Regions from separate parts of the Pseudoroseomonas sp. WGS1072 genome, predicted to be linked through region 1. Evidence: riboswitches for the same ligand, from Rfam matches in the RefSeq annotation. Region 1 holds a riboswitch; the other holds the start of a gene.
The links. Region 1 has a riboswitch for glycine ahead of gcvT (glycine cleavage system aminomethyltransferase GcvT). Riboswitches for the same ligand answer to the same signal wherever they lie in the genome.

Region 1 (3,390 bases):
CGGGTCGAGGGCCAGGCGGCGCAAGCCGTAGGGGGCCTCCTCCTTGCCGTCCTCGCCGCGCACCTTCGGCGCCAGGGTCAGCGTGCCGACCACGCTGTTCGCCGCGACGTCGATGGCGCTGACCGCGCCGTCGATCGCGTGGCTGACATAGAGCCGGCCGGCCGCGTCGTCGAGGATCACGCCGAAGCCCTTCAGCGGCAGCGGGATCTCGGCCTGCACCGCCAGCGTCTGCGGGTCCAGGCGGAAGACGCGGCTCGGCGGGGCGCCCTCGCTGAAGCCGCCAGCCGAGGCGACGAAGAGGGCACGCTGGCGCGGGCTGTAGGCCAGCTCGTAGAGGTGCGGGGCCAGCTCCTGCCGGGTGGCCAGGCGCTGCGCCAGAGCCGGGCGCGCACCCAGCAGCGGGGCCAGCAGGCCGGCCGCGCCCAGCCCGAGGGCGTGGCGGCGGGTCAGCGGGAACGGGTGGGAAGGCTGCGGCATGATGGGTCCTCCGGCGCCGGATGGCGCGGTGTGCCTATACGATAATGATAATCATTTTCAAGCGGGAGCCGGCCTTACCCGCCCCGGCGGCAGACCAGCCTGGGCTGGCGCAGCGGCTGGTTCGGCGCCAGCCGCTTCGGCAGCGCGAGGGCCGGGCGCAGGCCGGGCGCGCAAAGCCCCTGGCCCAGCCGCGCCGGCAGCGGCACCTGCCCGCCGCGGCCCCAACCGGCGCCGAGCCGCGCCATGGCGACCCGGCGGCTATAGGCCAGGCCGCGCTCCGCCTCGCCCGAATGGTAGCGCGCGATGGCCCGGCCCCAGTCGCCATGCGCGGCATAGAGGCTGCGCAGGAAGCGGATGGCGTAGCGGACATTGGCGCGCGGCTCGAAGCCCTCCTCCAGGCTGGCGAAGGCCTGGGGGTGGTGCATCAGGTTCACCTGCATGCAGCCGATGTCGATCGAGCGGGTGCCCCCGGCTAGCCGCGCGGCGACGGCGGCGATGGCGCTGTTCTTGCTCGGCGCGGTGAAGCCCTCACCGGCGGCGTTCCAGGTCCAGGGCCAGGAGGCCGGGCGGCCGGAAGGGTCGGTGCCGCCGCTTTCCACCAGGGCGATGGCGCCGAGCAGGCCGGGCGGCAGGCCGGAGCCCGGCTCCTCCGCCGCGATCGCCTGGCGGCAAAGCTGCCAGTCCGCGGCGGCGCGCTGCGCCCGGGCCGGGCCGGCGCTGAAAGCGAGGCAGAGCAACGGGGCCAGCAGGAGCGGCAGGAGGCGCATGGCCAGCAGATGCCTTGCGGCGCGCACCCGGGTCAAGCGTGGCGGGGGGGGGAGGTGTGGCGGGGGCCGGGCGTGGCCGGAGGGCGGCGCGGGCCGCCGCGCCGCGCGATCCCCGCTTGCGCGGCGCTCCGCGCTCGGGCATGAGGGCCTGACCCGCTGATCCCACGCGGGAGAGAGTGGCGCATGCCATCGCCGAAGGCGCAACCGGCCCCCGGAAACGCTCAGGCACAAAGGGCCGCGTGGGGAAGGGGCCTCTGGAAAGCCCGGCGCCTGGCGACAGGCAATGGCACCGACGGAGTAAGGCGCGCAACGCCCGCGCTGAATCTCTCAGGTCATCGGACAGAGGGGGGCCACAACCCTGACCCGCCACGCGCGAGCGCGGCGCTGGAGGTTCCGTGGCCGAGACCCTGCTTGAAACGCCCCTGGCGTCCCTTCACCGTGAGCTCGGCGCCCGGATGGTGCCCTTCGCCGGCTATGCCATGCCGGTGCAGTACCCGGCGGGCATCCTGGCCGAGCATCTGGCGACGCGGCGCGGCGCCACGCTGTTCGATGTCTCGCATATGGGCCAGGCGGAGCTCCGGGGCGAGGGCGCGGCGGAGGCGCTGGAGCGGCTGACGCCCGCCGATGTGCGGATCCTGAAGCCGGGGCGGCAGAAGTACGGCCTGCTGACCACCGAGGCCGGCGGCATCCTCGACGATTTCATGGTCGCCAATCTCGGGGACCGGCTGTTCCTGGTGCTCAACGCCAGCCGCAAGGATGTGGACTGCGCCGCCATCGAGGCCGCGCTGCCCGCCGGCGTCACGCTGAACCGCCTGCCGGACCGTGCCCTGCTGGCCTTCCAGGGGCCGGCGGCGGTGCCCGCCCTGGCGGCGCTGGCGCCGGATGTGGCGGCGTTGCCCTTCATGGGCGTGGCCGCCACCCGCATCGGCGACATCCCCGTCCTGGTCAGCCGCAGCGGCTATACCGGCGAGGACGGCGTCGAGATCAGCGTCGCCGCCGACCGGGCCGAGATCCTGGCCCGCGCCCTGCTGGCCCTGCCGGGAGCCGCCCCGGCCGGGCTGGGCGCGCGGGATTCGCTGCGGCTGGAGGCCGGGCTCTGCCTCTACGGCAACGACATCGACGAGACGACCAGCCCGGTCGAGGCCGGCCTGACCTGGACCATCGGCAAGCGCCGCCGCACGGAGTGGAACTTCCCCGGCGCCGCGCGCGTTCGCGAGGAACTGGAGAACGGTCCGGCGCGGCTGCGCGTCGGCATCCTGCCCGAGGGCCGCCAGCCGGCCCGCGCCCACACCGCCATCGCGGTTGGCGGCGAGACGGTGGGCGAGGTGACGAGCGGCACCTTCGGCCCCTCGCTGAACGGCCCCTGCGCCATGGGCTATGTGGCGCGTGGCCATGCCGCCGACGGCACGGCGCTCGAACTGATGGTGCGCGGCAGGGCGATTCCCGCCCAGGTCGCCGCCACCCCCTTCATCCCTCACCGTTACGCCCGATAAGGACCGCCACCATGGCCGAGCTGAAATTCTCCCGCGACCACGAATGGGTCCGGCTGGACGGCAATATCGCCACCATCGGCATCACCGACCACGCGCAGACCGCGCTGGGCGATGTGGTCTTCGTCGACCTGCCCGAGGCCGGGCGGCAGGTGGCGGCGGGCGACGCCGTCGCCGTGGTGGAGAGCGTGAAGGCGGCGTCCGACGTCTATGCCCCGGTCGGTGGCACCATCACCGAGAGCAACGCCGCGCTGGCCGACGACCCGGCCATGGTGAACAGCGCCGCGCAGTCGGAGGGCTGGTTCTTCAGGATGGAGGTGGCCGACCCCTCCGAGCTGGATGCGCTGATGGATGCCGAGGCCTACCAGGCCTTCGTCGACAGCGAAGCCTGAGCGGACGCGGAAGGGGAGCGGGCATGAGCAGCGCCATTGACGAGCTGAACCGGCTCGAGGACCACGCGGCCTTCGGCAGCCGCCATATCGGGCCCTCCGCGGCCGAGGTGGCGGAGATGCTGAAGCTGGTGGGCGCCGAGAGTCTCGAGGCGCTGGCCGAGCGGACCGTGCCCGCCGCCATCCGCGGCCAGGATTTTTCTCAGTTGCCTCCTCCGGTGTCGGAGGCGGAGGTCATCGCCGAGCTGCGCGGCCTGTCGGAGCTGA
Region 2 (3,390 bases), on a different contig from region 1:
CGCCTCCTCGCCGATCGCCTCGGCCACCATCTGCGCCGTCGCGGCGGAGAGGGTCCAGCCGAGATGGCCATGGCCGGTGTTGTAGAAGACGCCCGGACGACTGCCGCGGCCGATGCGCGGCATCATGCCCGGCGTCATCGGGCGCAGCCCCGCCCAGGGGACGCTGCGCGCCGTGCTGACCTCGGGGAAGAGGTCGCGCACCCAATCGACCAGGGGCCGGACGCGGTCGGCGCGGATGTCGCGGTTCTCGCCGTTGAACTCGGCCGTGCCGGCGACGCGGAAGCGGTCGCGGCCCAGCCGGCTGGTGACGATCTTGGTGGCGTCGTCCAGCAGGCTGACCTGGGGCGCGGCGTCCTGGCTCCGCGCATCGTCCAGGTGCACGGTGATGGAATAGCCCTTCACCGGATAGACGTTGACGCGGTCGCCCAGCAGCGCGGCGAAGCGGCGGCTGGCGATGCCGGCGCAGACCACGAGGCGGTCCACCACCTCCACGCCGCCCGGCACGCCCCGCCCGGCCTTGTCCCAGGCGATCTCGATGCCGCGCGCGGTGTGGGTGATGCGGCTGACCTCGGCCTCGGCGACGAAGCGGGCGCCATGGCGCTGGCAGGCCTCGGCCAGGCCGCGGGTGAACTTGTGGATGTCGCCGGTGGAATCCGAGGGCGTGAAGAATCCGCCGTAATAGGTGCCCTGCAGCGCCGGCTCGATGGCGCGCATCTCCTCCGGCGTCACGGCGCGGCGGTCGAGCCCGCCCTCGGTCAGCAGCGCGTTGGTGCGCTGCGCCGCCTCGAAGCCCGGCCGGTCGCGGTAGATGTGCAGGATGCCGCGCCGCTCCAGGTCGAAGTCGATGCCCTCCAGCGCGGCGATGTCGAAAAGGTGCCTGCGCGCCGCGATGGCCAGGCGCGTGGTCTCGATCGTATGGGCGCGGTAGTGGCGGATCTGTCCCAGGAACTCGCCCATCCAGCTGTACTTGTGCCAGCCGGGGCGGGGGTTCAGCAGCAGCGGCGCATCCTGCCGCAGCATCCACTTCATGCCCTTCAGCACCGTCGCCCAGCTGTTCCAGACCTCGGCATTGCTGGCCGAGAGCTGGCCGCCATTGGCGAAGGAGGTCTCCATCGCGGCATAGCGGTGCCGGTCGAGCAGCACCACCTGGTGGCCGCGTTGCAGCAGGGCATAGGCGGTGGTCACGCCGGTGATCCCGGCGCCGATGATGGCGATCTTGCTCATGGGTCGAGCCGTCTCCGTGAGGATGGCGCGGCAGCGCGGTGCGGTCCTCGGCCGCGCCCGTCTGCCCCCATCTGTCACGGTGCCTGAGAGCTTAACCCGGCGCGCCGGGATATCCCCTTCGGCGGGCGGTGCCGGGGCCATGCCCGGTCCGCCTCTCTCCAGATCGTCCTCGCCCTGCAGTCCGGGTGCCTGAGAGTTTCCTGGGGGGTTGCTCCGTCGGCGGCGGCATGGCGCCTCTGACGAGGGCCTGCCGCGCTCTCCTGCCTGGCTTCGGCGGACGCGGCGCAGGGTGGCAAAGCCGCGCCGGCGCCGTCAAGCACAATCGGCCCTCCCGCCTCAGCGGGGCAGCAGCACCTCCAGCGCGGCGGCCAGCGAGCGGCGCCAGTCCGCCGGCTCGATGCCGTGCACCCGGCCGATCCGCCCGCAATCCAGCCGGCCATCGGCCGGGCGCCGCGCCTTGGTCGGATACTCGGCGGTGGTGATGGCCTTCAGCGCCGGCACCCTGGCGCCGCGTTCCGCCGCCTGGGCGAAGATCTCGGCGGCGAAACCGTGCCAGGTGGTCCAGGGCGCGCCGGTCAGGTGGAACAGGCCGAAGGCCTCGTCGCCGGCCCCGGCGGCGGCCAGGCGCGGCAGCATCCGGGCGATGGCCTCCGCCAGGTCGGCGGCGAAGGTGGGCGCGCCGTGCTGGTCGGCGACGACGCTGAGCGTCTCCCGCTCGGCGCCGAGGCGCAGCATGGTCTTGAGGAAGTTGTTGCCGTCGGCGCTGCAGACCCAGGCGGTGCGCAGGATGGCGGAGCGGGGATTGGCGGCCAGCACGGCCTCCTCCCCGGCGCGCTTGGAGGCGCCATAGACACCGGCCGGGCTGGCGGCGTCGGTCTCGACATAGGGGCTGCCCTTCAGCCCGTCGAAGACATAGTCGGTGGAGACATGCACGAAGGGCAGGCCGCGCCGGGCCGCGGCCTCGGCCAGCAGGGCCGCGCCGGTCGCGTTGATGGCATAGGCCAGGTCGCGCTCGTCCTCGGCGCGGTCCACCGCCGTGTAGGCGGCGGCGTTGATGACGACCTCCGGCGCCGTGTCGGCCACGGCGCGGGCGATCGAGGCCGCGTCCGTCAGGTCCAGCTCGGGCGCCTCCAGGGCGGTGACCTGGTGCCCGTCCCGCGGCAGGCGGCGGGAGAGCGCCAGGGCGAGCTGGCCGGTGCGGCCGGCGACGAGGATCCGCATCAGCGGGCGGAGCCCTGGCGACGATGAAGGGGGTGAACCGGCATTCTCTGTCTCCCTGTCTCTCCCCGTCTTCTAGGCCGGGCCCGCCGCGCCGCCCAGCCCGCCGCTGCGGGTCCCGGCCCGCCCGGGGATGACAGGAGCGTCATTTTCGGGCCGTCCCGCCAAAAAACCTGTGGAAGGCGGGGCTTCGCGGGCCTTCCGGGCCGGGCGCGCGCTTGACCGGCCACGGGCGGTTGTGTCTCTCCTCGGGCATTACCACCAAGTCGGAGTGACGCCTTGACCGAAGATACCCGCCCGCTGAGCCGCCAGGATCTGATCGATTCCGCCGCCGCCGCCACGGGCCTGCCCAAGACCCAGGCCGATGCGGTGCTGAAGGCCGTGCTGTCGACCCTGGGCGACACCCTCGGGGCCGGGCGCGAGGTTCGCCTGGCCGGGTTCGGCTCCTTCGCGGTGAGCGAGCGCGCCGCCCGCCAGGGCCGCAACCCGGCCACCGGCGAGGTGGTGGAGATCGCCGCCAGCCGCACCGTGAAGTTCAAGCCGGCCAAGGATCTCAAGAGCCGCCTCGGCGAGGCCGGCTGACGGCGCGCGGCGGAGGCCTCCGGGTGCTCCGCCGCCCCTGACATTTCCGGCCCCGCCCCCTCCGGTCTTGACCCCTTCGGCGCCCGGCGGAATGGTGTCGTGTCCCCAGGCAGGGAGAGCGGCGATGAGCGGGCCCGATCACCATCACCACCATGACCATGACCATCATGACGAGGGTAGCGAGCTCTCGGGGATGGCGCTGCGCGTGCGCGCGCTGGAATCCCTGCTGGTCGAGAAGGGCTACGCCGATCCGGCCGCGCTGGACGCGCTGATCGAGACCTACGAGACGCGCATCGGCCCGCGCAACGGCGCCCGCGTCGTGGCGAAGGCCTGGGCCGATCCCGACTTCCGCGACTGGCTGCGGCG

Region 2: another riboswitch for glycine. It lies ahead of ACF3NH_RS19145 (D-amino acid dehydrogenase); the one in region 1 lies ahead of gcvT (glycine cleavage system aminomethyltransferase GcvT).

The regions. Positions count from the first base shown of each region.
Region 1 is NZ_JBMPSU010000001.1:2,295,023-2,298,412, forward strand. It holds gene ACF3NH_RS10910 (YncE family protein) at 1-477, opposite strand, end outside; gene ACF3NH_RS10915 (transglycosylase SLT domain-containing protein) at 552-1,244, opposite strand; glycine riboswitch at 1,402-1,492, shown strand; glycine riboswitch at 1,496-1,590, shown strand; gene gcvT (glycine cleavage system aminomethyltransferase GcvT) at 1,640-2,737, shown strand; gene gcvH (glycine cleavage system protein GcvH) at 2,749-3,126, shown strand; gene gcvP (aminomethyl-transferring glycine dehydrogenase) at 3,150-3,390, shown strand, end outside.
Region 2 is NZ_JBMPSU010000002.1:219,583-222,972, forward strand. It holds gene ACF3NH_RS19145 (D-amino acid dehydrogenase) at 1-1,224, opposite strand, end outside; glycine riboswitch at 1,294-1,388, opposite strand; glycine riboswitch at 1,392-1,497, opposite strand; gene rfbD (dTDP-4-dehydrorhamnose reductase) at 1,561-2,445, opposite strand; gene ACF3NH_RS19155 (HU family DNA-binding protein) at 2,722-3,024, shown strand; gene nthA (nitrile hydratase subunit alpha) at 3,149-3,390, shown strand, end outside.